3 regions of the Burkholderia sp. MR1-5-21 genome follow, and region 1 is predicted to be linked to each of the others. Evidence: predicted binding sites of a transcription regulator. Region 1 holds the regulator's gene; each other region holds the start of a gene.

Region 1 (9,577 bases):
ACCGATTGTAGCCGCACCTGCTCGTGGTCGTCGTCGTCCGTGTCGTCGGCACCGCGGAAATAGCCGCGCAGCAGGCTGTAGCGCTCGTCGCGCATCTCCTCGACGCGCCGCACGACCTTGCGCATCGGCACGCCGACCAACACCAGCGTATGCGACGCGAGCATCAGGCTGCCCTCGACGATTTCCGGAATCACCTCGGTCGCGCCGGCCGCGAGCAGCTTTTCGAGGTCGGCGTCGTCGACGGTGCGCACGATCGCCGGCAGCGTCGGCTCGAGTTCGTGCACGTGATGCAGCACGCGCAGCGCGGACGGCGTGTTCGCATAGGTGATCGCAACGGCCGCCGCGCGGTGGATACCGGCCGCGAGCAGCGACTCGCGGCGCGCGGCGTCGCCGAACACGACCGTCTCGCCCGCCGCCGCGGCCGCGCTCACGCGATCGGGGTCGAGGTCGAGCGCGACGTACGAAATGCCCTCCTGTTCGAGCATCCGCGCAAGGTTCTGGCCCGCGCGGCCGTAGCCGCAGATGATCACGTGGCCGCGCTGCTTGAGGCTTTGCGTCGCGATCCGGGTCATCTGCAGCGACTGCATCATCCATTCCGTCGACGACAGCCGCATCACGATCCGGTCCGCGTTCTGGATCAGGAACGGCGCCGCGAGCATCGACAGCAGCATCGACGCGAGGATCGCCTGCAACAACGTCGTATCGACGAGATGCCGGTCGAGGATCAGGTTCAGCAGCACGAAGCCGAATTCGCCGGCCTGCGCGAGGCCGAGGCCCGTGCGCATCGCGACGCCCGGCGTCGCGCCGAACAGCCGCGCGAGCCCCGTGATCATCGTGCCCTTGAACAGCACCTGCCCGACGAAGAAACCAATCACGAGAAGCGGGTGCTCCCAGATCACGCGCGGATCGAGCAGCATCCCGGTCGTCACGAAGAACAGTCCGAGCAGCACGTCGCGGAACGGCTTGATGTCCTCCTCGACCTGGTGGCGGAACGGCGTCTCGGAAATCAGCATCCCCGCGATGAACGCGCCGAGCGCGAGCGACAGGCCGAACTTGTCGGTGATGAACGCAGCGCCGAGCGTGACGAGCAGCAGGTTCAGCACGAACAGCTCCTGCGAGCGGCGCCGCGCGACGACGTTGAGCCAGCGGGTCATGAAGCGCTGCCCGACGATCAGCAGCAGCGCCAGCGCGATCACGATCTTGACGGCCGCGAACCCGAGCGTCAGCGCGAGATCCTTCGACGACTCGGCGCCGAACGCGGCGATCACGATCAACAGCGGCACGACCGCGAGATCCTGGAACAGCAGCACGCCGAAGATGTTGCGGCCGTGCTCGGTCTCGATCTCGAGGCGTTCGGCGAGCATCTTCGACACGATCGCGGTCGACGACATCGCGAGCGCGCCGCCGAGCGCGATGCTGCCCTGCCACGTGATGTGCACCCAGCGCTCGAACAGCATGCCGAGCACCAGCGCGAGCACGAGCGTCGCGACCACCTGCAGCAGGCCCAGGCCGAACACGAGCCGCTGCATCGCACGCAGCTTCGCGAGCGAGAACTCGAGGCCGATCGAGAACATCAGGAAGACCACGCCGAATTCCGCGAGATGCTCGGCCCGTTCGAGATCCGCCGCGATGCCGAACGCGTGCGGGCCGACCAGGATGCCGACGGTCAGGTAGCCGAGCATCGGCGGCAGGTTCAGCGAGCGGAACACGACGACGCCCACCACTGAAGCCAGCAGCAGCATGAGCGTCATTTCGAGCGGGGAAATCACGGGCAAAGCGTCCTCGTTCGTCGGGGCCACGGCAATGCGGGCGCGGGTGGTGGCGGTGGTCCGGCAACATCGGACGAGTCCGACGAGCCGGCGCGGCGAACAAACGCCTTTGCTATACTCCGCGCATGATAGCGAAAATCAATGATGATCGGGCGCTCGCGCTCGCCCGCGACGTGCTCGACATCGAGGCGGACGCCGTGCGCGCGCTCCGTGACCAGCTCGACGGCGACTTCGTCGAAGCCGTCGCGCTGCTGCTCGGCTGCAGCGGCCGCGTGGTGGTTTCCGGAATCGGCAAATCGGGGCATATCGCCCGCAAGATCGCGGCCACGCTGGCCAGCACCGGCACGCCCGCGTTCTTCGTCCATCCGGCCGAGGCGAGCCACGGCGACCTCGGGATGGTCACGTCCGACGACGTGTTCATCGGCATCTCCTACTCCGGCGAATCGGAAGAACTCGTCGCGATCCTGCCGCTCGTCAAGCGCATCGGCGCGAAGCTGATCGCGATCACGGGCCGCCCGGATTCCAGCCTCGGCACGCTCGCCGACGTAAACCTGAACGCCGCTGTGTCGAAGGAAGCGTGCCCGCTGAACCTCGCGCCCACCGCGAGCACGACGGCCGCGCTCGCGCTCGGCGACGCGCTCGCCGTCGCGGTGCTCGACGCGCGCGGCTTCGGCTCCGAGGATTTCGCGCGCTCGCACCCGGGCGGCGCGCTCGGCCGGCGCCTGCTCACCTACGTGCGCGACGTGATGCGCACGGGCGACGAGATCCCGTCCGTCGGGCTCGACGCGACGCTGTCGGACGCGCTGTTCCAGATCACCGCGAAGCGGCTGGGCATGACGGCCGTGGTCGGCGCCGACGGCAAGGTCGCGGGCATCTTCACCGACGGCGACCTGCGCCGCGTGCTCGCGTGCGACGGCGACTTCCGCACGCTGCCGATCGCCGACGTGATGACACGCAACCCGCGGACGATCGCGCCGGACCATCTGGCGGTCGAGGCCGTCGAACTGATGGAGCGCCACCGGATCAACCAGATGCTGGTGGTCGATGCCGATGGTGCGCTGATCGGCGCGCTGAACATGCACGACCTGTTCTCGAAGAAGGTGATTTGATGACCGCTCCGCTGACTGCGGCCGAACGCGCGAACCGCGTGAAACTGATGATTTTCGACGTCGACGGCGTGCTGACCGACGGCGGCCTGCTGTTCACGGCCGCCGGCGACGCGATGAAGTCGTTCAATTCGCTCGACGGCCACGGCGTGAAGCTGCTCGGCGAAGCCGGCATCGCGACCGCGATCATCACCGGCCGGAAGTCGGAGATCGTCGCCGCGCGCGCAAAGGAAATGAAGATCACGCACCTGTTCCAGGGCGTCGAGAACAAGCTGGCGGTGTTCGGCGAGCTGATCGGCTCGCTCGGCCTCGCGCCCGACGCGTGCGGCTACATGGGTGACGACTGGCCCGACCTGCCCGTGATGCTGCGCTGCGGCTTCGCGGCCGCGCCGGCGAACGCGCATCCCGAGGTGATCGCCCGCGCGCACTGGGTCGCCGAGGCCCGCGGCGGCCAAGGCGCCGTGCGCGAAGTCTGCGACACGGTGCTGCGCGCGCAACGCCGCTACGACGCGCTGCTTGCGGCCGCCTGCGGAGCCTGACGGATGAATACCCATTTCCGCTGGACCCAGCTGCTGCCGCTCGCCGCGGTCGCCGCGCTCGCGGGCATCACGTGGTGGCTGCTGCAGGCGACGCTGCCGCCGCCCGGCGAAGGCCCCGCACAGCAAAAGCGCCACACGCCCGACTACTTCGCCGACAACTTCTCGGTCACCGAGCTCGACCAGTCCGGCGCGACCCAGTACCGGCTGACGGCGGAGAAGCTGATCCACTACGAAGATACCGAATCGAGCGACCTGACCGATCCGGCGATGCGCGCGTTCCAGCCCGGCAAGCCGGTCGTGACGACCACCGCGAAGCGCGGCACCGTCAACGGCGATGTGTCGATCGTCGACCTGTACGACAACGCGCGCATCCTGCGCGCGGCAGGCGGCGGCGATCCGCAGATGCAGGCCGATTCCCAGCATTTCCGGATCTTCGTCAATGACGATGTGATCCAGACCGAAAAGCCGGTTAAACTTCAGCGCGGCCTGTCGCTCGTCAACGCGACCGACGGCATGAAGTACAACAACGTCACCCGGGTCATCGAGCTGTATGGCAACGTGCGCGGCACGATTGCCGCGTCGGATGCGTCCGGCGGCTCGAAAGGTCAACCCAAGTAACGCATCCCACACGTGACTGCATGAACGAATCGTTCCCTCGTCAGAATACCGGCGGCGCCGCGCGCGCCGTCCGCGCCGCGCTTGCCGCGACGCTCGTCGCGCTCCCGCTGGCCGGGATGGCGCCGCTCGCCCATGCCGAGAAGGCGGACCAGAGCAAGCCGATCAACGTCGAGGCGGACAACCTGACTTATGACGACCTGAAACAGGTGACCGTCGCGACCGGCAACGTCGTGATCACGAAGGGCACGATCGTCATCAAGGGCGATCGCGTCGAAGTGCGGCAGGATCCGGAAGGCTACCAGTACGCGACGTCGTACGGCAGCAGCAAGAAGCACGCGTCGTTCCGCCAGAAGCGCGAAGGCCTCGACGAATACATCGACGGCGACTCGGAACGCATCGACTACGACGGCAAGCAGGACCTGACGACGCTCACGACCGCCGCGACGGTGCGCCGCCTGCAGGGCACGTCGACGATCGCCGACACCGTGCACGGCAGCGTGGTCACGTACGATGGCCAGCACGACTTCTACACCGCGAAGGGCGGCAAGGACGTCGCGGCGCCAGGCAACCCGAACGGCCGCGTGCGCGCGATGCTGTCGCCGAAGAACGGCGGCCCCGCGCCGCTGAACGGCGCGCCGGCCAAGCTCGCGCCGTCGACCTCGATCCAGGGGGCGCCGGGCCAATGAACGCACTACCGAACCGCCAGCCGGCCGGCACCAGCAGCTCGCTCGTCGTCCGCAACCTGAAGAAGCGCTACGGCTCGCGCACGGTCGTCAAGGACGTGTCGCTCGACGTGAAGAGCGGCGAAGTCGTCGGCCTGCTCGGCCCGAACGGCGCCGGCAAGACCACGTCGTTCTACATGATCGTCGGGCTCGTACCGCTCGACGCGGGCGAGATCTCGCTGAACGGCAGCTCGATCAGCCTGCTGCCGATCCACAAGCGCGCGTCGCTCGGGCTGTCGTACCTGCCGCAGGAAGCGTCGGTGTTCCGCAAGCTGACCGTCGAGGAAAACATCCGCGCGGTGCTCGAGCTGCAATACGGCGACGACGGCAAGCGCCTGTCCAAGGACGCGATCGCGTCGCGCACCGAAGCGCTGCTCGACGAGCTGCAGATCGGCCACCTGCGCGAGAACCCGGCGCTGTCGCTGTCGGGCGGCGAACGCCGGCGCGTCGAGATCGCGCGCGCGCTCGCGACCAACCCGAGCTTCATCCTGCTCGACGAACCGTTCGCGGGCGTCGACCCGATCGCGGTGCTCGAGATCCAGAAGATCGTCAAGTTCCTGAAGCAGCGCAACATCGGCGTGCTGATCACGGACCACAACGTGCGCGAAACGCTCGGCATCTGCGACCACGCGTACATCATCAGCGACGGCTCGGTGCTCGCGGCCGGCGCCCCCAGCGAAATCATCGAGAACGAAAGCGTGCGCCGCGTGTACCTCGGCGAACACTTCCGCATGTAACGCACCGTCACGGCAACGCCCTGTGCGGCCCCGCCCGGCTCTGCCGCGCGGGGCCGCGCCCCGTTTCGCCCCCATTCCTTGCCGCGCGTAATCGCGGATGGCCCAATGCACCTGCGTCGTGGCAAACTCCGGGTATGACTCCCTCCTTGCCATGAAAGCCAGCCTTCAACTCCGCCTGTCGCAACATCTGGCGCTGACGCCGCAACTGCAGCAGTCGATCCGGCTCCTGCAGCTGTCGACGCTCGAACTCCAGCAGGAAGTGGCGATGGCGGTCGCCCAGAATCCACTGCTCGAGAACGACGACGAATGGATCGCGAGCCCGCTGCGCGTTGCAGCGGACGGTTCGCTGATCGCGCAGACGCCGCCCGCATCGAACCCCGAGCCGATGGCCGGCACCAATGGCACCGGCCAGACCGGCGAGCGCGCCGAGCGCGACGAGCCGTCCGGCGGCGACGATTACGACGGCTACGCGAACAGCGACAGCGGCGACGGTCCGCAGTGGAACCTCGACGAATTCGGCCGCGCGAGCGGCGCGTCCGACGACGACGACCTCCCGCCGCTGCAGGTGCAGGAAGCCGCGACGTCGCTGCGCGACCATCTGTCCGCGCAGCTGCGCGTCACGCAGGCCGGGCCGCGCGACCGCGCGCTCGTGATGTTCCTGATCGAATCGCTCGACGACGACGGCTACCTGACCGCGACGCTCGACGAGGTGCTCGCCGACCTGCCGCCCGAGCTCGAGGTCGACTGCGACGAATTGAACGCCGCGCTCGCGCTGCTGCACAGCTTCGACCCGTCCGGGGTCGGGGCCCGCTCTGCATCCGAATGCCTGAAGCTGCAGTTGCTGCGGCTCGATCCGTCCCCGGCGCGCACGCTGTCGCTCGAGATCGTGTCGCAATACCTCGAACTGCTGGCCGCGCGCGACTTCACACGGTTGCGCAAGCACCTGAAGACGACCGACGACGCGCTGCGCGACGCGCACGCGCTGATCCGCTCGCTGGAGCCGTTCCCCGGCGCCGCATACGGCAAGGCCGAGGCCGACTACGTCGTGCCCGACATCATCGTGAAGAAGGCCGGCCAGGGCTGGCAGGCGGAACTCAATCCGGAAGTCGTGCCGCGCCTGCGGATCAACAATCTCTACGCGAACATCCTGCGCAACAGCCGCGGCGATCCGTCCGCCGGTTCGCTCAAGCAGCAACTGCAGGAAGCGCGCTGGCTGATCAAGAATATCCAGCAGCGCTTCGACACGATCCTGCGCGTCGCGCAGGCTATTGTCGAACGTCAGAAGAATTTCTTTGCGCACGGCGAAATTGCGATGCGCCCCTTGGTTTTGCGGGAGATTGCTGATACGCTGGGCCTACACGAGTCAACTGTCAGCCGTGTGACAACCGGGAAGTACATGCTGACCCCGTTCGGGACGCTTGAATTTAAGTACTTCTTCGGATCTCACGTCTCGACCGACACCGGTGGCGCCGCATCGTCGACCGCCATCCGTGCCCTGATCAAGCAACTGATAGGAGCCGAAGACCCAAAATCGCCTCTTTCGGACAGCCGAATTGCCGAACTGCTGGCAGAACAAGGCTTCGTGGTCGCGCGCCGCACGGTTGCCAAGTATCGCGAAGCCCTCAAGATCCCGGCAGTGAATCTGCGCAAGTCTCTTTAAGCCTGCTGCCTGCCCGGCGGCAGGCGTGTTCCGGCCGCCGCGCCTTCGGCGGACAAGCCGGGCGACCTGTCCGCAATCGGCCGCCTCGGGCGGCACGGGCAAGTCGACCGGACGACCGCATCGAAGCGGATTGGTGGTCACTCGCTTGGAGAAGCACTATGAACCTGAAGATCAGTGGACATCATCTCGAAGTCACGCCTGCAATTCGCGAATACGTGATCACCAAGCTGGACCGGGTGCTACGGCATAGCGATCAGGTGATCGATGGCACTGTGATCCTCTCGGTCGACAACCACAAGGAAAAGGACAGGCAACAACGCGCGGAAATCAATCTGCATCTGAAGGGCAAGGACATCTTCGTCGAAAGCGCAAACGGCAACCTGTATGCGGCCATCGATCTGCTGATCGACAAGCTGGACCGCCAGGTCGTCAAGCACATGGAGCGCCTGCAAACGCACGCGCACGAACCGATCAAGCATCAGCCGGCCGTCGAACAGATCGAACTGCCGCCGCAATGACCGCTTCATAACCGCTTCATCGCATCAGTACGCCGCCCGGTTCGCCGGGCGGTTTTTTTATGCCCGCGTGCAACGGCGCGGGCACCGTGCCCCACTCGCGCCAGGCGCCCGAGCGCGTCGCGCCACGCGCTCGGCTGTGTTCTATAATGCTCCGGTTATTGCCGGGGGGCGTTGGGTACGGTCACCGTGCCTTGCAGGTCTCCATCGCCTAACGCCTTGATATTGCCAACCATGGAAAATCAGTCTGCCGCCGCGAGGAGACCCCAGGCCGCCCAATCGCCTGCCAACATGAATCGCCTAGCCAAAATCCTGCCCCTAGAGAACGTCGTCATCGACCTCTCCGTCACCAGCAAGAAACGCGTCTTCGAACAAGCCGGGCTGATGTTCGAGAATCAGAACGGCGTCGCCCGCAGCACCGTCACGGACAACCTGTTCGCGCGCGAGCGCCTCGGCTCGACCGGGCTCGGCGAAGGCGTCGCGATTCCGCACGGGCGCATCAAGGGCCTCAAGCATCCGCTCGCCGCGTTCGTGCGGCTCGCCGATCCGATTCCGTTCGAGGCGCCCGACGGCCAGCCGGTTTCCCTCCTGATTTTCCTGCTCGTCCCCGAGCAAGCCACCCAGCAGCACCTCGAAATCCTGTCGGAGATCGCGCAACTGCTGTCCGACCGCGATGCGCGCGAGCGTTTGCACAACGAAACGGATCGCGTCGAGTTGCATAGCCTGCTCACTCAGTGGCAACCTTGAGTTGATCCGGGCGTAAATTTTCCCGAACGAGGCGGCGCAAGCCGCCGTCCCGGGCCGCCCGGCGCCGGCCCGGCATGGCGACGCCCGTCGCCACGCGCAAGCACCGGCTCACTGGAGTGACGGACTCATGGATACGTCCAGCATCAACGCCCAGAGCATCTTCGACGACAACGCGGCCACGCTGAAGCTGAGCTGGCTGACGGGGCATGAAGGCTGGGAACGCGGCTTTTCGGCCGACACCGTCGCCAATGCGACGTCGAGCGCCGACCTCGTCGGCCACCTGAACCTCATTCACCCGAACCGGATCCAGGTGCTCGGCGAAGCCGAGATCGACTACTACCAGCGGCAGACCGACGAGGACCGTTCGCGCCACATGGCCGAGCTGATCGCCCTCGAGCCGCCGTTCCTCGTCGTCGCCGGCGGCGCCGCCGCGCCGCCCGAACTGGTGCTGCGCTGCACGCGCTCGTCGACCCCGCTGTTCACGACGCCGATGTCGGCCGCCGCGGTGATCGACAGCCTGCGCCTCTACATGTCGCGCATCCTCGCACCGCGCGCGACGCTGCACGGCGTGTTCCTCGACATCCTCGGGATGGGCGTGCTGCTGACGGGCGATTCGGGTCTCGGCAAGAGCGAACTCGGCCTCGAGCTGATCAGCCGCGGCCACGGACTCGTCGCCGACGACGCGGTCGACTTCGTGCGTCTTGGCCCCGATTTCGTCGAAGGGCGCTGCCCGCCGCTGCTGCAGAACCTGCTCGAAGTGCGCGGCCTCGGCCTCCTCGACATCAAGACGATCTTCGGCGAGACCGCCGTGCGCCGGAAAATGAAGCTGAAGCTGATCGTTCAGCTCGTGCGCCGTCCCGACGGCGAGTTCCAGCGCCTGCCGCTCGAAAGCCAGACCGTCGACGTGCTCGGATTGCCGATCAGCAAGGTGACGATCCAGGTCGCGGCCGGCCGCAACCTCGCGGTGCTCGTCGAGGCGGCGGTCCGCAACACGATCCTGCAGTTGCGCGGAATCGACACGTTGCGCGATTTCATGGATCGGCAACGACTCGCGATGCAAGATCCCGATAGCCAGTTCCCCGGCAAGCTTGTGTAACTCGCACCGGCCGGTCGCGCAGCGCGGGTGCGTGTTGCCGGTGCTATGATGAAACGTCAGGATTTTCT
Region 2 (9,577 bases), on a different contig from region 1:
CGTGCGCTCGCCGCCCGTCAGGCATTGCGCGCCTTCGCCGCGGCCGATGTCGATGTACGACAGGATCTTGTCGAGCTGCTGCTGCGATGCCTGCGCGCCGATCATCGTCGTCGGGTCGAGCGGGTGGCCGGCCTTGATGCGCTCGACGCGCGCGACGGCCTTCTCGATGAAGCGATCGTAGATCGACTCCTGGATCATCACGCGCGACGGGCACGTGCACACCTCGCCCTGGTTCAGCGCGAACATCGCGAGGCCTTCGAGCGCCTTGTCGAGAAACGCGTCGTCCTGGTCGAGCACGTCGGCGAAGAAGATGTTCGGGCTCTTGCCGCCGAGCTCGACCGTCGACGGAATCAGGTTGTCGGCGGCCGCGTGCAGGATGTGCCGGCCGACCGGCGTCGAGCCCGTGAACGCGATCTTCGCGATACGCTTGCTGGTCGCGAGCGCTTCGCCGGCTTCCTTGCCGAAGCCGTTCACGATGTTGATCACGCCCGGCGGGAACAGGTCGCCGATCAGCTCCATCAGCACGAGCACCGACGCGGGCGTCTGCTCGGCCGGCTTCATCACGATGCAGCAGCCGGCCGCGAGCGCCGGCGCCAGCTTCCATGCGGCCATCAGCAGCGGGAAGTTCCACGGGATGATCTGGCCGACGACGCCGAGCGGCTCGTGGAAGTGGTACGCGACCGTGTTGTCGTCGATCTCGGAGATCCCGCCTTCCTGCGCGCGGATGCAGCCTGCGAAATAGCGGAAGTGGTCGACGGCGAGCGGCAGATCGGCCGCCATCGTCTCGCGCAGCGGCTTGCCGTTGTCGATCGTTTCGGCGACGGCGAGCAGCTTCAGGTTCTTTTCCATGCGTTCGGCCGCGGCGAGCAGCAGGTTCGCCCGCTCGGTCGTGGACGTCTTGCCCCACTTGCGGCGCGCGGCGTGCGCCGCATCGAGCGCGACCTCGATGTCGTCGGCGCTCGAGCGCGGCACGCGGCAGAACGGCTGGCCGTTGATCGGCGACACGTTCTCGAAGTACTCGCCCTTGACCGGAGGCACCCACTTGCCGCCGATGTAGTTGTCGTACTGCTGACGGTACGGATATTCGACGTCGAGGCCCAGTTGTTTCAGGTCAAACGGGTTCATCACATGTCTCCTGTTCATCATGCTTGTCGGAATGCAGCGCCGGTTGGTTGCGCTTGACCGTTTACGCAACATGCATGCCAAACGAAGCCGATGCGTGAGCCGATGCCGCCGGCACGGCCGCGCGCGATGCGCCGCGCCGGCGTGGAACAGGCGACTGCTCCAAACCTGAACACCGCGATTGATCCGCGATGCGCCGGGCGTTCGAAATTCCAACAGTCGCAGCGGGCCGGCAACGCGCGATCGCGCAATGACACGATGGGGGCCGGTGGCATGTCGCTTGCGTTTCAACGTTACGCGTTCCTCAGCGTTCATCGACACCATGAATCCTCTCGGCCCCCTTTCCGCCGACGCGATCGCGTTCATGCGCGAGCAGGCGTTCCTGATCGTCGCGACCGCGAATGCGGCCGGCGACAGCGACTGCTCGTACCGCGGGCGGCAACCACGCGGCGACGGCACATTCGAACCGCTCGTCGACGTGCTCGACGCCGGCACGCTCGTGCTGCCCGATTTCGCGGGCAACAACCTGTTCAACACGATCGGCAACCTGCTCGTGAACCCCGGCATCGCGCTGCTGTTCGTCGATTTTGCGCACAAGACCACGTGGCTCGTGCAAGGCCGCGCGATCATCGACGAAGACGCGCGCCGCTGGGCGCACGTGTGGCCGACCGCGCAGCGCTATGTCGTCGTTGCGGTCGATCGCGCGCATCGGCGCGCGGATGCCGCGCTGCCCGCGCTCGTTCCCGCTTAGGTCCTGCTTAGGTCCTGCTTAGGTGCCGCTCAGGTGCCGCTCAGGTGCCGCTCAGGTGCCGGCCGCCTGCCGGCCGCCGAGGAACACGAACACGACGGCTGCGCACAGCAGCGTGATGACCGCGAGCCCGATCAGCAGATCGTCGAACGCATGCGAATAGGTCGCGAGCAGCACCGCGCGTGCGGCATGCGGCAACACGGCCTGCGCGCCGCTCAGATCGCCCGTCGCGAGCCGCGCGGCCGCGCCGGCCAGCGCGTCGGGCGTCGCGCCCGGCGCGGACGCCGCCCGCAGCCCCGCCTGCGCGAGCGCCGCCAGCACCGCGCCGGCGATCGCGAGCGCGATTCCCTCGCCCGCGACCCGCGTCGTGCTGAAGATCCCGGTCGCCATCCCCGCGCGCTCCTTCGGCACGACGCTGACCGACAGCCCGTCCATCAGCCCCCACGGCATCCCGGCCCCGACACCGATCGCGAGCATCGGCGCGATCGCCGCCGGCCCCGCGCCGCCGCGCAGCGCGACGTCCAGCCACACGAGCCCCGCAGCCGCGACTACGAGCCCGAGCCCCGAAATCACGCCGGCCGACAGCCAGCGCGTGAGCGTCGCCGCGACAAGCGGCACGACGAGCATCGGCGCGGAGATCGCGAGCATCCGCCAGCCGGTGTCGAACTCGCTGAAGCCGTCGATGCCGATGAAGCGCAGCGGCAGCACGACGAGCAGCACGATGTAGCAGCAGCAGGTCGACACGGGCAGCACCTGCACGCCGACGAAGCGCGCAATGCGGAACAGCGACAGGTCGAGCATCGGCCGCGCGACGCGCGTCTCGATCGCGACGAACGCGAGTGCGCCCAACGCCGCGCCGCCGAGCAGCGCGACGACGAGCGGGCTCGCCCAGCCGCGCGCGCCGGCCTCGATCACGCCGAACGTGAACAGCGTCAGCGCGGCCGTGAACGCGGCGGTGCCGGGCCAGTCGAGCCCCTTCGCATGCGGATCGCGCGATTCGTGCATCCGCGGCAGCCCGAACGCAAGCGACAGCGCGCCGGCCGCCGCACCCGTGACGAAGATCGCACGCCAGCCGTAGCGCTCGATCAGGCAGCCGGCGAGCACGGGCCCGAACGCGAGACCGATGCCGAACGTCGTGCCGAGCAGGCTGAACGCGCGCGTGCTCGCCGCGCCGTCGAACTCCTGCGCGAGCGCCGCCGTGCCGCCCGCGAGCGCAGCCGCAGCGGCGAGACCTTGCGCCGCGCGCAGCAGGTCGACCGCGAGCATCGACGGCGCGAACGCGAGCGCGACCGACAGCAGCGTGAAGCCGCCGACGCCGATCGCGAACACGCGCTTGCGGCCGTACTGGTCGGCCAACGCGCCGGCCGCCATCAGAAAGCTGCCGAACGCGAGCATGAACGCGTTCGTGATCCAGGTCAGCGCAACCGGCCCGCCGTGCAGGTCACGGCCGATCGCGGGCGTCGCGACCGCGCCGCCGGCAAAGCCGAGCGGCAGCGCGACGGCGGCCATGCAGACGGCGGCGAGCACGAACGTGCGGCGGCGCGTCGACGCTGCGGAAAACGTGTGATCCATCATCGCTCCTCGAAAACCCGGCGCGAGCGCCGTCAGAGCGACAGAAGATAAATCCGATTCAATCGCCGAAAAACCACGCAGGATTCCGCATATAGCGGACTAGAATTCCTGAATCTCAACGCCATCGCCCGCGATCAGAGCATCGATGAACAACCTGAACGGCATCGTCGCGTTCGTCCGGACTGCTGAAACGCTGAGCTTCGTCGCGGCCGGCCGCGCGCTCGGCATTTCGGCATCGGCGGTCGGCAAGACGATCGCGAAGCTCGAACAGTCGCTCGGCGTGCGCCTCTTTCACCGCACGACGCGCCGCGTGACGCTCACCGACGAGGGCCGCCACTTCTACGAACGCTGCCAGCGGATCCTCGAGGATTTCCGCGACGCGGAAGCCGTGGTAACCGAGTCCGCGCAACGGCCGCGCGGCAAGCTGCGCGTGAGCCTGCCCGTGATCGGCTACCGGTTCCTGCTGCCGGTGCTGCCCGAGTTCCGGCGGCGCTATCCGGACGTCGAGCTGGACCTCGATTTCAACGACCGGATGGTGGACGTCGTCGAAGGCGGGTTCGACGCGGCGATCCGCAGCGGGCAGCTGTCGGATTCGAGCCTGATGTCGCGGCGGCTCGGCCCGTTCGGGTTCGTGCTGTGCGCGACGCCCGCGTATCTCGCGCAGGCCGGCACGCCGCGCGTGCCGCGCGACCTGGAGGCGCACGACTGCGTGCGCTACTGCTTCCCGACGACGGGCAAGCTGCAGGACTGGGCGCTCGCGGCCGACGACGGCACGCCGCTGAAGCTGCGCACCGCGATGACCTGCAACAACATGGAAGCGCTGCGCGGCGCCGTGCTCGCAGGCCTCGGCATCGGCTACATGCCCGACTTCCTCGCGCGCGACGCGCTCGAACACGGCGCGCTCGTGACGGTGCTCGACGCCTACCGGATCGCGCCCGGCCAGTTTTCGATCGTGTGGCCGTCGAGCCGGCAGCTGTCGCCGAAGCTCAGGGTGTTCGTCGATTTTCTGTGCGAGCGGCTGTTCAGGTAGCGCCGATCCGTTCGGTCTCCGCCTCCGGCAGCAGCGCGTCGCTGTCGTCCTTGAGCCCGACACCCGTCAGCTTCAGCCGCCGCGCATGCGTCATCAGGTAGTGCAGCTTGTGCGCGGCCGCGTCGTACGGCAGCCCTTCGGGCCGCACGTTCGAGATGCAGTTGCGCAGCGCGTCGTGGCAGCCGACCTTCGGCGCCCAGGTCAGATAGACGCCGAGGCTGTCCGGCGAGCTGAGGCCCGGCCGCTCGCCGATCAGCATCGCGACGAGCGACGCGCGCAGCAGTTCGCCGATCTCGTCGCCGAGCGCGACGCGCGCCTGCCGCGCGACGACCACCGGCCCGATCCGCCAGCCGTCCGCTTCGAGCCGCGGCCGCACCGCCTGCAGCAGCGGCAATGCCTGCTTCGCGGCCGCGAACGCGGACAGCCCGTCGCCGACCACGAACACGACGTCGGGCGCATCGTCGAGCGCCGCGCCGTAGCCGGCGAGCAGCCCGCGGCTGTCGTCCGACAGCTTGCGGCCGAGATCGGGCCGGCGCAGATAGTGGTCGCGGTCCGGCGCGGCGCTCTGCACGCCGAGCGTCGGCAGCAGGCCGGCCGCCTCGATCTCGCGCCGCAACGCATCGGCGTCGAGCGGCTGATGCACGGCGTCGCGCGCCTGCGCATGCGACAGGTTGAAGGCCAGCAGCGGCGCGGTCGGCAGGCTGTTGCCCGCGCGGCCGAGCGCGATCCGCGCGTTCGTGAACGACTTCAGCTGGCCCCACGGATTCTTTTCGACGGCATCGCTCATGCTGACAACCCCATCCAGTCGTTCGCGCCGGCCAGCAGCGGCACGCGGGCCGACGCGGCCCGCAACGCGCCGTGCGCATCGGCGATCTCCATCGTCTCCAGCCATTCCTCGAACTCCGGCGCGCGACGCAGGCCGAGCACCTCGCGCACGTACAGCTGGTCGTGGAACGACGTGCTCTGGTAGTTCAGCATCACGTCGTCGGCGCCCGGAATCCCCATGATGAAGTTGATGCCCGCCGCGCCGAGCAGCGTCAGCAGCGTGTCCATGTCGTCCTGGTCCGCTTCCGCATGGTTCGTGTAGCAGATGTCGCAGCCCATCGGCACGCCGAGCAGCTTCCCGCAGAAGTGATCCTCGAGCCCCGCGCGGATGATCTGCTTGCCGTCGTACAGGTATTCGGGCCCGATGAATCCGACCACCGTGTTCACGAGGAACGGCTCGAACTTGCGCGCGACCGCGTACGCGCGCACCTCGCAGGTCTGCTGGTCGACGCCGTGGTGCGCGTTCGCCGACAGCGCGCTGCCCTGTCCCGTCTCGAAGTACATCAGGTTGTTGCCGACCGTGCCGCGCTTCAGCGACAGCGCCGCCTCGCGCGCCTCGCCGAGCAGCGCGAGCGAGATCCCGAAGCTCGCGTTCGCCTTCTCGGTGCCTGCGATCGACTGGAACACGAGGTCGACCGGCGCGCCCTTCTCGACCGCCGCGATCGTGTTCGTCACGTGCGTGAGCACGCACGACTGCGTCGGCACGCGGTAGCGTTCGCGGAACCCGTCGATCATCGTGAGCAGCTTGACGATCGCGGCGAGGCTGTCGGTCGCCGGGTTGATGCCGATCATCGCGTCGCCGCAGCCGTACATCAGGCCGTCGAGCATCGACGCGGCAATCCCCTTCACGTCGTCGGTCGGATGGTTCGGCTGCAGCCGCACCGACATCCGTCCCGGCAGCCCGACCGTGTTGCGAAAGCGCGTGACGACGCGGCGCTTTCTCGCCGCCGCGATCAGGTCCTGGTTGCGCATCAGCTTCGACACGGCCGCGACCATCTCCGGCGTGAGGCCCGGCGCGATCCGCTCGAGCGCCGCGCCATCCGCCGCGGGCGACAGCAGCCAGTTGCGGAAGTCGCCGACCGTCAGGTGCGAAATCTCCGCGAAGGCCTGCGCGTCGTGATCGTCGACGATGAGGCGCGTGACCTCGTCGTCTTCATACGGAACCAGCGCTTCGCTCAGGAACGCCTTGAGCGGCACGCCGGCGAGCGCGATCTTCGCGGCGACGCGCTCCTCCTCGCTTGCCGCCGCGACGCCGGCGAGCTGGTCGCCGGAGCGCAGCGGGCTCGCCTTCGCGAGCAGCGTCTTCAGGTCCGCGAAGCGGTACGTGCGCGGACCGATCGTCTCCGTGTAGGACATTCTGCGAGTCTCCTTGCAAAAACCGTCGGCGCGCCATGCAGCGGGCGCGCCGGATGCCGCTTCAATGACCGTTCCAGCGGCCCTTCGCCTTCATTCCTCGAGCAGCGCGTCGCCCGGCGCGCCCTCGCGCTGCGCGCGGGTCGCGAGGAAGTACGCGTAGCCGAGCGCGAGGAACACGACGAACACCATCGCGACGAGCCCGTTGAAGTACACCATCGTACCGAGACAGATGATCGCGGCGATGATCGCGAACGCCGGGAAGAACGGATACAGCGGCGCGCGGAACGGGCGGGCCATGTTCGGCTGCGCGCGGCGCAGCTTGAACAGCGCGGCCATGCTGACGATATACATCACGATCGCGCCGAACACCGACATCGTCACGATATTGGCGGTCAGCGTCTGGCCGCCGAACTGGATCAGCTCGTCGCTGTAGATCGCCGCGATGCCGACCACGCCGCCCGCGAGAATCGCGCGATGCGGGGTCTTGAAGCGCGGATGCACCTTGCCGAGCCACTCCGGCAGGTAGCCTTCACGGGCGAGCGCGAAAATCTGGCGCGAATAGCCGAGGATGATCCCGTGGAACGACGCGACCAGGCCGAACAGCCCGAGCCACACGAGCATGTGCATCCAGCCGCTGTTCGCGCCGACGATGTACTTCATCGCCTGCGGCAGCGGGTCGTTGATGTTCGCGAGCTTGGTCCAGTCGCCCGCGCCGCCGGCGAACACCATCACGCCGATCGCGAGCGCGACGAGCGTCAGGATGCCCGCGACATACGCGATCGGGATCGAGCGCTTCGGGTTCTTCGCTTCCTCGGCCGCCATTGCGACGCCTTCGATCGCGAGGAAGAACCAGATCGCGAACGGGATCGCCGCGAACATCCCGTGGAACGCGCCGACGCTGAAGTGATCGGCGCCGGCCCAGCCGCCCTTCACGAAGTTGCTCCACGCGAAGCCCGGCGACACGACGCCCATGAACACCAGCAGCTCGAAGATCGCGAGCAGCGTCACGACAAGTTCGAAGGTCGCGGCGATCTGCACGCCGACGATGTTGAGCGCCATGAACACCAGATATGCGCCCATCGCCGCGTGCTTCGGCTCGAGTCCCGGAAACTGCACGTGCAGGTAGGCGCCGATCGCGAGCGCGATCGCGGGCGGCGCGAACACGAACTCGACGAGCGTCGCCGCGCCGGCGAGATAGCCGCCCGTCGGGCCGAACGCGCGGCGCGCGTATGCGAACGGGCCGCCCGCATGCGGAATCGACGTGGTCAGCTCGGTGAAGCTGAAGATGAAGGTCGTGTACATCGCCGCGACGAACAGCGCGGTGATCACGAAGCCCAGCGTGCCCGCACTCGCCCAGCCGTAGCTCCAGCCGAAGTACTCGCCGGAAATCACGAGGCCGACCGCGATGCCCCACAGTTGCCAGGTCCCGAGCGTCTGCTGCAGCGCGGGCTGGCCGGACGACTTGGCGCCGGCGGCGGGCCGGCCATTCGACTCTGCTTTCATCGGTTTCTCCTTAGGGCGCGCGACGGCCCGCTCGTCTGGCGCGCCGCGAGGGCGGGTGCGCCGGGGCCGGTCTGCACGGTTGAGAATCGATGCTAGTGAGTCATTAAACGTGGTGTTATCGAAATTCGGCAAAGGTCCGTGCTGACATTTCGCCTACAGAAATGCTCGCGTACAACAGACCCGTGCAGCCGACGTGCGGCAACGCGCGAAGCGTTGCCGCACCGGGAATCGGCGCGACTGCGCGCGCGACCGGGACACGATACGCACCCGGCGCACGAGCCTGGCGCCTGCCGCTTACTGGCCGCCGCCGCGCTGGTTGAACCAGCGGTCGAGCAGCTTGCCGGCCGCCTCGCGGCCGCCGAGGCCGAACGACAGCGCGACCGCCACCGCGATCGCGCCGAGCACGAGCCCGAATGCGAGCTGGACGATCTCGTTCGCGATGCCCATCGCGCGCAGCCCCATTGCGAACACGAGGCCGAGGATCGCGAACTGCGCGATGCGCGCGAACAGCACGCTGTGCTCGCTGTCCGCCTGCTGGATCACGCGGCGCGCAAGGCCCGCGAGCCAGAAGCCGATCACGAGGATCACGCCGCCCATCAGCACGTGGCCGCCGAATTCGATGAACAGCGTGACGACGTCGCGCACCTGCGAGAAACCGAGCCGGTTCGCGGCCTCGACCGCCGCGAACAGCATCGCGAAGAACACGATCAGCCGCGCCACCAGCACCGACGGCTGCAGCATGCCCGAGAACACGGGCTCGACGCCGAGCACCTTCGGCAGGCCGTCGACGCCCGCCGCGACCAGCAGCTTCTGCGCGAGCGACGCGACGAAGCGCGCGAAATAGAACGTGACGAGCACGATCACGAGCGCCGCGACGATGTCCGGCACCGCGGACAGGAACTGGTTCAGCATGTTGGTCGCGGGGCCGGAGATCGCGTCGATCTTCAGCGCGTCGAGCGCGGAGATCAGCGTCGGCACGAACACGAACACATAGACGACGGTGCCGACGAAGCTCGACACCCGCACCGGCGTCGGGGTGTCGACGCGCTCCGTGAGCTTGTCCGCGCCCGCCGCGATCAGCAGGTTGGTGACGAGCCCGCGCAGCACCCGCGCGACGATCCAGCCGACGACGCCGATCACCGCCGCCGCGAACACGTTCGGCACGATCGCGAGCAGCTTGTCGACCATCCCCTGCACCGGCGACAGCAGGCCGGACAGCGCGAACGCGGACAGGATCGCCGGCAGGAACATCAGGATCACGAGCCAGAACAGCACGTCGCCGAGATAGCCGCTCATCGGCTGCATGCCCGCGCTTTCGGTCAGCTTGTCGTCGACCTTGCACGCTTTCAGCGCGCGGTTCGCGAGGCTGCGCAACAGCGACGCGATCAGCCACGCGATCAGCGTGAGCGCCCCGCCGCCGA
Region 3 (9,577 bases), on a different contig from region 1:
TGCAGCACGCGCAACAGCCGCACCTGCAGCGGATACGGCATGTCGCCGATCTCGTCGAGGAACAGCGTGCCGCCGTTCGCCTGCAGCAGCTTGCCGATCGCCCCCTTGCGGCGCGCGCCGGTGAACGCGCCCTCTTCGTAGCCGAACAGCTCGGATTCGATCAGCGTCTCCGGAATCGACGCGCAGTTGACCGCGACGAACGGCCCGTCGCGCCGCGGCGAGTCGTTGTGGATCGCCTGCGCGAGCAGCTCCTTGCCGGTGCCGGTCTCGCCGGTGATCAGGATCGGAATGTCCTTGCCGATCACCTTGCGCACCTTCGCGATCACGCACGCGACCTGCGGATCGCCGGTGTCGAGATAGTTGAGCCGCGACAGCCCCGCCGATGTGCCCGGCATCGGGGCCGGCACCGCGCTCACGCGCGCGGCCGGCGCGCCTGCGTCGTGGACGTCCGTCGGCCGACTGCCTTCGGCGAGCGTCGCGCGCCGGAAGCGCACGCGCGCGCAGACCACCGCGCCATTGCCGAGATTCAGCATCAGGTGCGGGTCGGTACTGGCGCGCATGCGGTCGATCAGCTGCGCGCTCGTGATGTCGAACAGCGACGACAGCGTGTGCGCGCGCAGCGCGGCGAGCGGCATGCCGAGCTGGAACTGCGCGCTGCGATTGGCCGACAGGAAGCGGCCGTCGGCGGTGAACGCGACGATCCCCTCCATCAGCGTGCCGAGGAACTCGGGACGGCCATGGAACGACACCTGCAGCGTTTCCTGAAAGGTCGTCGTGAACAGATGATTCTCGATCATCTGCACCGACATCTTCGCGAGCGCCATCGTGTGCTGGTGATAGCTGCGGTGGTCGCCCGTCACGTCGAGCACGCCGATCGCGTCGCCGTACGGGTCGAGGATCGGCACGCTCGAACAGGTCAGGAAGCGGTTCGCGGCCAGGAAGTGCTGGTCGCCGTGGACGACCATCGGGCACAGCTCGGCGAGCGCCGTGCCGATCGCGTTGGTGCCCTGCCGGTTCTCCGCCCAGTTCGCGCCCGGGCGCAGCGCGACCTTCTCCGCGCGGCGCAGGAAGTCGTCGTCGCCGATCGAATGCAGGATCAGGCCTTCCGCGTCGGTCAGCACGATCATGCTCTGCGTGTTGACGATCTGCTCGTGCAGCGTCTCCATCACCGGCATCGCATGCACGCACAGCACGCGGTTCTGCTCGCGCTTCAGGACCAGCCCCGCGCTCGACAGCACGTCGTAGTCGGGGCGTGCCGATACCTGCAGGCCAAACGTCTCGGACCGCTCATGGGCTTTCTGGATCGACGGTGCGGGCCAGCCAGCGGGATGCGCGGCCCGTGATCCGGCCGCCTGATCTGCGTCATCGCGCATTGTCTCCTCCGGGGATCCTTCCGGTCATCTGCCGGACTCTTTGCCGTCATTGCAAGCAAGCATCGGGCCACGCGAGCGTCGCGGCGCGGATGGACGCTCCTGTGACGGTCATGCAGCGCAAAATGAAAGTTTGATGTAAGGCATCGACCAGTCGTGCTCACGCTTGTCGAGTCGCCGGACAGGTCGGCCTTCGTGATACAGCGATTGCAAGGCTCGCGGCTACCCGTGCGAATCCCGATCTTCGCGGCTGGCGTGATTCTGGCTTTGCTCCAGATCAAGCCCGGCAGTTGCTCGGACGCACACGCGGCCGAGTGACGGCTGTCCCTATTTCGCTCAAGCCACAACGACATGACGCCTGCCCCGATTCGAGCCATATCGTCGCCCGCGATGCCGGGGTCGTCTGCCGCGCCTGCCGCACCCGTTCACCGGCGCCTGCACCGCGACGCGCAGTCGATCGCGTTTGCCGTAGCCGGCGCTGCGCACGGCCACCCGGTCGTCGTACTGCACGGCGGGCCCGGTAGCGGCAGCCAGGCCGGCATCCTGCGCCTGTTCGACCTGACGCGCACACGCGTCGTGCTCGTCGACCAGCGCGGCGCGGGCGCGTCCGCGCCGCGCGGCGGCACGCGTCACAACAGCACCGCTCGGCTGATCGGCGATCTGGAGGCGGTGCGCGAGCAGCTCGGCATTGCGCGCTGGGGCGTCGTCGGCGGATCGTGGGGCGCCGCGCTTGCGCTCGCGTATGCGGGCACGCATCCCGCGCGGGTGACCGGCGTCGTGCTGCGCGGCCTGTTCCTGACATCGCCACGCGAAGTCCGCCGCCTGTTCACGACGTCGCGCACGCGCGCGCCCCGCGAATGGCGGCGCCTGTGTGTGGCAGCCAACTGCAGCCAGCCGGATCGTCTGCTGTCGTGCTGCGCGCGGCGGCTGCGTCCCGGCGCGGGCGCGGCCCGGCAGCGCGCGGTGGCGCTCGCGTGGCGCGCGTACGAAAACGCCGTCCTCGCATCGCCGCAAACGCGCCGCTCACCCGCGCACGCGATCCGCTCGCACAAGATCGTCAGCCGGCTGGTCGACAAGTACCGGATCCAGGCGCGTTACCTGCAGCGCGATTGCTGGCTCGGCGAACGCCACGTGCTCGCGCTCGCACGTCGGGCGGCAGATGCAGGCGTGCCGCTGTTCGCCGCGCACGGGATGCACGATCCCGTTTGCCCGGTCGGCAACGTCGCCCGCCTCGCGCGTGCCGCGCCCGAGGTCGAGATCGAGCGCGTGCACGCCGGACATCTGGCAAGCGACCCGGCGTTGGCACGCAGCGTCGCCCGCGCGGTGCGTGCAATGTTCGCGGCGGCGCCGTTCACATGACAGCGCATCTCGCACGGCCGGGCGCCTGCTCACGGAGCACCGGCAACGAGCGTCGGCTCCCAGCGTCGCGCGCGGCGCATGCGATGTTCGCGGCAGCGCTGTTCACGTGACGGTGCAAGCCGGGCACGGCCCGGCGCCTGTTCACGCCGTGACCCGACAACAAGCGCAGCCGCGCAACACTCAATCCCACGCATAACGCACGCCGACCCACGCGCCACGCGGCGCGCCCGGTCCGACGAACTGTTCGTTGACCGGATTCGCGCCGTCGAACGTGTGATTCGGCCCGTTGAAGAAATTCTGGCCGAGCACGCCGAAGCTCGCGTAGCGTTTGTCGAACAGGTTCGTCACGCTCGCGAACACCTCGAACCGCTTCGTGATCCGATACCGCATGTCGAGATCGACGAGCACGTAGCCCGCGATCTTGCCGTTCACGTCCTGGTTGCTCTCGTCGCCGCGCGCGTACACGCCGCTGCGCCACGTGACGTTCGCGCCGATGTCCCACGCGGGCGTCGCCGCGTAGTCGAGCCGCAGCTTCACCGTGTGCGCGGGAATGCCGGGGATATGGTCGCCCGGCTTGACCGTCACGTTGCCGTTCGCGTCCGCCGCCGAGTTCGCCGGGCTGTGTTCGGTCCACGACGAACGGTAGGTCGCATCGACATAGCTGTACGAGAGCCCGACGCCGAGCCGGCCGAGCTGCGTGCGGCCCGCGAGTTCGATGCCCTGGCGCCGCGTGTCGCCGACATTGCGGAAATAGCCCTGCGCACTCGCGGGACTGCTGATGAACTGGATGTCGTCCGTCAGCGTCGTACGATAGGCGGCGGCGCTCCAGGTCGTCGCGGCACCGATGCGGCCGCGCGCGCCGACTTCGAACGTCTTCGAGATCACCGGCTTGAGCGCCGGGTCGGCGATGAAGTCGTTCGGCAGCGAACACGGCGCGGCGGGGTCCGCGCACGCGAGCTCGATCGCGGTCGGCGAGCGCATCCCTTCGTTGTAGGTCGCATACGCGGTGAAACCCACGACCGGGTTCCAGTTGAGCCCCACCGCCGGGTTGAAGCGCGAGAACGTGTGGTTGCCGTCGAGCAGCGGCTGCACGCCGCTCTCGTCGCCGATCTGCGACTTCGACCAGTCGTAGCGGCCCGACAGCGTCAGCGTCCAGTGCGGTGTCAGCGACAGCGCGTCGCTCAGGTACACGCCGAAGTTCGCATTGCGCGTCTTCGCGTTCGTCTGCTGGACGAAATCGCCGACGCCGATCGCCGCGCGCGTGTCGGTGAAATACGCATCCTGCGACGACGCGACGTAGCTCGAGTTCGCGAAATCGGCCGCGACGCCCGCGATCAGCTGGTTCGCCATCCCGCCGAGCTTGCCGAGCAGCGTGAGCTGCAGGCTGCCGCCGTAGCTGTCGGTGACGATCGTCGATTGCGCGTTGGTGCCCTGCACCGTGTCGACCGTGCCGTCCTCGCCGACCGATCCGAAATCGGTGTTGTTGTTGCTGCTGAGGTTGCTGTTGCGTAGATGCCGGTAGTACGCGTTGCCGCTCAGCTCGACGTGCTCGCCGAAAAAGCGGTCGCCCGACAGCGTCACGTATTCGGCGCTGTTGCGGTTCAGGTCCGGATACGTATACGCCTGCTTCCGGTTGTCGAGGAACGAGCGCGGGATCGTCTGGGTGCCGTACAGCGTGTTGTCCGCGCCGCCCGCGGAGATCGACAGCGTCGTGTCCGCATCGGTGTAGCGCAGCTTGCCGAACGCCTGCCGCACGCGGCTCGCGTTGTGGTCCGCCCAGCCGCCGTCGTTCGCGACGTTCGCGGTCGCGTAGTAGTCGAGGTTCGAGCCGATCGTGCCGCCCTGCTCGATGTCGGCGGTCTTGCGGCCCCACGAGCCGCCCGACACTTCCGCTTCGCCGCCCGGATTCGACTTGCCGTTCTTCGTCGTGATCGCGAGCGCGCCGCCGAGCGTATTGCGTCCGTACACCGGATTGGAGCCCGGAATCAGCTGCATCCGGTCGATTGCCTGCGTGGGCAGGATGTCCCAGTTCACGACGTCGCCGAACGCCTCGTTCACGCGCACGCCGTCGACGAATACCGACAAGCCCTGCGGCGTGCCGAGCAGCGGCGACGCGGTGAAGCCGCGATAGTTGACGTCCGTCTGGTACGGGTTGCCCTGCGCTTCCGAGATCGTCACGCTCTGCAGGTTCGCGGCGAAGAAATCGGTCAGCGTCAAGCGATGCTGTGCGTCGAGCTCCGCCGCGCGCACCGTCTGCACGTTCGCCGGCACCTTCGACAGCGGCGTGCCGATTCCGAGCAGCGGCGTCGTGCCGACGACAACCACCGCAGGCAGCGTATCGGCCGACGTTTGCGGCACGGCTGCGGCCGGCGGCGCGGCGCCGGCGGGCGTCGCAGCAGGCCCCACCGTGGCAGCGCCGCCCGCATTCTGCTGCGCGCGCACGCCGGCCGGCGACAGTCCGAACAGCGCGATCGCGCCGAGTGTCGAGCCGAAAATCGCGCTGACTTGCCGCGCGCGCCGGCCGCCTTGCATCGCGTTGCGCCGCCCGACTGCCTTTGGCCTCCTGATCATTTCCGTTGTCTCCGTCTTTATGTTCCGCCGTATCTTGCTGTGCGACGCGCGGCGATATGTTGCCGCGAAGCGATCCTGCGAGAACCGTGCCAGCACCGCCAGCGCGGCGCGCGCAAGCAGCGCCGCCCACGCCGCCACCGTTTCCGTGCGACGTGCGCATGCGGCGGCGCACGTGTCACAGGCGCCGTGTCACCTGTCATGTTTGGCAACACCTCGCGCATCGCGGTGTACCTGAATGCAACACCTTCGTTGACGCCGTTGCGCAATGCCTCCGACGCCGCGCGGCGCGCGATACGCCCGTGTGCCGAACCGTGCGGCCTTCGCCGCGCGATGGCATGCGACTTGCGTGAACGGCAGCGCACTCGGCCCGGAACCCCACACCGTGCCGGCGCGACGAACCGTTCGCGGCGGTGCGACCACAATGACTCAGGAGACAACCATGAAGAAACTCTCGGCTTCAGCGAGCCGGCTGGCGACGATCGGAATCGCGGTGGCTGCCGCCGTCGCGCTGAACCCCGGCCTCGTCGAGGCGGCCGCGGACTACCCGGCCGTGACCTACCAGCGGCTGACCGATGCGCACACCGATCCGGGCTGGCTGACCTACTACCGCACCTACGACGGCCGGTCGCATTCGCCGCTCAAGCAGATCGACACGTCGAATGCGAAGGATCTCAAGCAGGTGTGGGCCTACAAGTTCCCCGCCGACCTGAAGCAGGGCTTCGAAGCGACGCCGATCGTCAACGGCAACTATCTGTTCGTGACGACGCCGAAGGACAACGTCTACGCATTCGATGCGAAGACGGGCAAGCAGCTGTGGAAATACGAGCCGAAGCTCGGCCCGGCAGCGTTCAAGACCGCGTGCTGCGACGTCGTCAACCGCGGCGTCGCGCTGTACGGCAAGAACGTCTATGTCGCGATGCTGAGCGGCGAAATCGCGGCGCTCGACGCGCAGACCGGCACGCTCGTGTGGAAGAAGCAGATGTTCGAGCCGGGCCTCGGCTACTCGTTCTCGCTCGCGCCGCTCGCGCTCGACGGCGCGATCGTCGTCGGCACGTCAGGCGGCGAGTACGGGATTCGCGGCTACATCGTCGCGCTGAATCCGGAGAATGGCTCGGAGGTCTGGAAACGCTACACGATCCCGGCTTCCGGACAGAAGGGCTCGGAAACCTGGCCCGACGGCATGCAGGATCACGGCGGCGGCGCCGCGTGGCTGACCGGCACGTACGACGCCGCGTCCCGCACGCTGTACTGGGGTGTCGGCAACCCCGGCCCGTGGCTCGCGGCGCTGCGCCCCGGCGACAACCTGTATTCCGACTCGCTGCTCGCGCTCGATGCGAAGAACGGCAACCTGAAGTGGCACTATCAGTACACGAACCATGACACGTGGGACTACGACGGCGTGAACGCGGCGGTCCTCGCGGACATCAAGTACAAGGGCAAGGACTACGACGCGATCATCCACGCGGACCGCAACGGCTTCTTCCACGCGATCGACCGCACGACCGGCAAGCTGATCTATGCGACGCCGTTCGTGAAAGCGTTGTCGGTCACCGGCTACACGGCTGACGGCAAGCCGATCCAGGACGAATCGAAGTTCCCGAAGGCCGGCACGACGATCGAAACCTGCCCGAGCTTCCTCGGCGGCAAGAACTGGTGGTCGATCTCGTACGACCAGGAACGCAACATCGCGGTCGTGCCCGCGCTGCACGCGTGCATGAGCCTGACCGGCAAGTCGGTCAGCTACATGGAAGGTCTGCCGTATCTCGGCGAAGGTTTCGAGATCAAGCCTGAACCGGGCAGCGAGGGCTACGGCGAACTGACGGCAATCGACGTGAATACCGGCAAGAAGCTGTGGAGCCACTGGTCGAAGAAGCCGTGGAACGGCGGCGTCGCGACCACCGCGAGCGGCCTCGCGTTCAGCGGCTCGCTCGACGGCCACCTGTACGCGTTCGACACGGCGACCGGCAAGGTGCTCTGGGAGAGCCCGCAGCTCGCGAGCGGCATCATTTCGCAACCCTCGGTGTATGAGGTCGACGGCAAGGAATATGTCGCCGTGCTCGCCGGCTACGGCGGCGCGAACCCGATCTGGGGCGGCCCGATGGCCGACATCGCAAAGGATGTTCCGCGCGGCGGCACGCTCTACGTGTTCGCGCTCGACTGATCGGGATGAAGCCTGTTCACAAGCCCGTCATTAGCGTGAACAGGCCCCAGGCCCCGGTCGCGCCCGCATGCGCCCGATGCGGGCGCGACACCCCAACAGCTTCAACCGGACAAACGATCATGAATGCTCGCCTCACTCCCCTTACCGTCGCCAGTCTGCTCGCCGTGGGCGTGGCGCTGACACCGGCAGCCGCGTCGGCCGGCGTACGCATCTGCACGCTGCCCGGCAGCCCGACCACGGCGCTCGACAAATCCATCGCGCGCGAAGTGTTCCGCACGGCGGGCATCGCCGCATCGTTCAACAAGCGCGGCGTCGACGACGATGGCGGCGACGACGGCATCTCCGCCAGCGAACTGAAGAAGTCGCTCGAACGCGATTGCGATGTGATCGCCGGCTTCCCGCGCTCGGAGATCGCCGATGCGTCGGGGTCCAGAATGACGTTCTCGCAAGGCTACCTGCGCTCCGGCTATGTCAGCGTTTCGCTGCGCGACGCGCAAGCATCGTCCGGCGCCAAGGAAACGATCGCGGCCACGTACGGCAGCCCTTCGCAGCTGATCGCCGCGCAGCAGACGAACGCCCGCTTCGATCTCGAAAACACGAGCGAGAAGACGATCGGCGCACTCGCCACCGGCCGCGCACAGCGCGCAATCGTCTGGTATCCGAGCGTCGTCGCGTATCAACACGCGCACCCGCAACAACGGCTCCAGGTGGCGGCGACGTCGTCGCCGTACTCCGACTGGCAGCTGTCGTTCGCATTCGGGCCGGGCAAGGAAGCACTGCAGAAGCGCATCGACGCGACGCTGTCGCGGATGAACGGCAACGGCCGTCTCGCCGCGCTCACGCGCGGCTGGGCCCTTCCGGAAACGGTCGCGCAGGCGATCGGGGCGCCAGCACCCGGCCGTTTCCTCGACGGCTCGGTCGCATCCGCGCAACCGCAGCCGGCAAAGAGCGGCTTCATCAAGGTTTCGACCACCGAAGGCAGCGACATACCGTCGTTCGACCAGGCGCAGGTGCAGCATGGCAAGAAGGTCTATGCCGACGCCTGCGCGAAATGCCATGGCGACCAGCTCGAGGGCAATACCGCGCCCGCACTGAGCGGGGAAGCCTTCGCTCCCGAAGGCAAGTCGCATATCACTGTCGGCGGTGTGTTCCAGTACATGTCGAACAACATGCCGGCCGACCGCCCCGGCAAGATGACGGCGCAGGAATACGAGGATCTGATGGCGTTCCTGCTTTACTCGAACGGCTACGATCCCGCGAAGAGCAAGCTGACCGCCGATATCGCCAACGCGTCGAAGGCGCCGCTCGTCGCCGGGCCGCGCAAGTAACGCCCCCTCCCCCCTTGTTTCGCTCGATTCGCCGCGCCGGGAAGCATTCCCGGCGCGCGGGCAACCTATTTCTTTTCATTTCATTCAGGAAAACGACATGACCTCCCGCAATCGCAGAACCTTCATCATTCAGACGGCCGGCCTGTGCGCCGCGCTCGCGGCCGGCACCCGTGCATTCGCGGCAGCGCCGCTCGTCGACGAAAACGATGCAGCCGCGAAGACGCTCGGCTACCGCGCGAAGGCAACGACCGTCGACGCGGGCAAGTTCCCGAAGTACCAGGCGGGCCAGACGTGCTCGAACTGCCGCTTCTACAAGGCCGCCGAAGGCGAGTCCTCCGGCACGTGCCCGATGTTCGCGGGCAAGGCGGTTGCCGCTGATGGCTGGTGCAACGTCTATGCAAAGCGTGCTTGAGCGCGAGCGCGGGCACGACAGCACGCCGCGCGACGGTGCGGACGCCGATCGCACGGCGCATCTGCATGCGCTGATCGCGCTGGGCATCGATCGCGGATACGTGACCCGCGGCGAAATCGTCGATGCGCTGCCCGACGATGCCGCCGAAGGCGCGGATTTCGACGCAGCCGCGTCGATGCTCCACGAGTTGGGCATCGAGATGCGCGAGCATGCCGACTCGCGCACCGCGTGGACGCTCGATCGCCATTTCGCGCAAGCAACGGACGTGACGGAAGTGTCGGAAGTGACGTCGCGGCTTGCCGGCGCGTCGGCGCCGCTCGCGCCCGCCGATCTGCTCGCAAGCCGCACGAACGACCCGGTCCGGATCTATCTGCGG

What was found. Region 1 encodes sigma-54, which starts transcription at its own class of promoters, with help from an activator protein. Its sites were predicted from a motif close to TGGCANGNAANCTGCTTT; they were not measured.
Region 2: the regulator sigma-54 is predicted to act here: its motif matches at 1,188-1,205, upstream of exaC (acetaldehyde dehydrogenase ExaC).
Region 3: the regulator sigma-54 is predicted to act here: its motif matches at 5,632-5,649, upstream of ACV229_RS24915 (methanol/ethanol family PQQ-dependent dehydrogenase).

What each region holds. Positions count from the first base shown of each region.
Region 1 covers NZ_JBSAXD010000009.1:209,017-218,593, reverse strand. The annotation lists gene ACV229_RS15240 (cation:proton antiporter domain-containing protein) at 1-1,769, opposite strand, end outside; gene kdsD (arabinose 5-phosphate isomerase KdsD) at 1,895-2,878, shown strand; gene ACV229_RS15230 (KdsC family phosphatase) at 2,878-3,414, shown strand; gene lptC (LPS export ABC transporter periplasmic protein LptC) at 3,418-4,032, shown strand; gene lptA (lipopolysaccharide transport periplasmic protein LptA) at 4,053-4,718, shown strand; gene lptB (LPS export ABC transporter ATP-binding protein) at 4,715-5,491, shown strand; gene ACV229_RS15210 (RNA polymerase factor sigma-54) at 5,643-7,151, shown strand; gene hpf (ribosome hibernation-promoting factor, HPF/YfiA family) at 7,310-7,669, shown strand; gene ACV229_RS15200 (PTS sugar transporter subunit IIA) at 7,901-8,413, shown strand; gene hprK (HPr(Ser) kinase/phosphatase) at 8,541-9,509, shown strand.
Region 2 covers NZ_JBSAXD010000003.1:78,422-87,998, forward strand. The annotation lists gene exaC (acetaldehyde dehydrogenase ExaC) at 1-1,125, opposite strand, end outside; gene ACV229_RS04970 (pyridoxamine 5'-phosphate oxidase family protein) at 1,445-1,873, shown strand; gene ACV229_RS04975 (MFS transporter) at 1,925-3,442, opposite strand; gene ACV229_RS04980 (LysR family transcriptional regulator) at 3,588-4,472, shown strand; gene eutC (ethanolamine ammonia-lyase subunit EutC) at 4,465-5,259, opposite strand; gene ACV229_RS04990 (ethanolamine ammonia-lyase subunit EutB) at 5,256-6,653, opposite strand; gene eat (ethanolamine permease) at 6,744-8,156, opposite strand; gene ACV229_RS05000 (mechanosensitive ion channel) at 8,451-9,577, opposite strand, start outside.
Region 3 covers NZ_JBSAXD010000020.1:1,889-11,465, reverse strand. The annotation lists gene ACV229_RS24930 (sigma-54-dependent Fis family transcriptional regulator) at 1-1,373, opposite strand, end outside; gene ACV229_RS24925 (alpha/beta fold hydrolase) at 1,722-2,729, shown strand; gene ACV229_RS24920 (TonB-dependent receptor) at 2,910-5,300, opposite strand; gene ACV229_RS24915 (methanol/ethanol family PQQ-dependent dehydrogenase) at 5,740-7,461, shown strand; gene ACV229_RS24910 (c-type cytochrome) at 7,581-8,789, shown strand; gene ACV229_RS24905 (high-potential iron-sulfur protein) at 8,887-9,201, shown strand; gene ACV229_RS24900 (sigma-70 family RNA polymerase sigma factor) at 9,167-9,577, shown strand, end outside.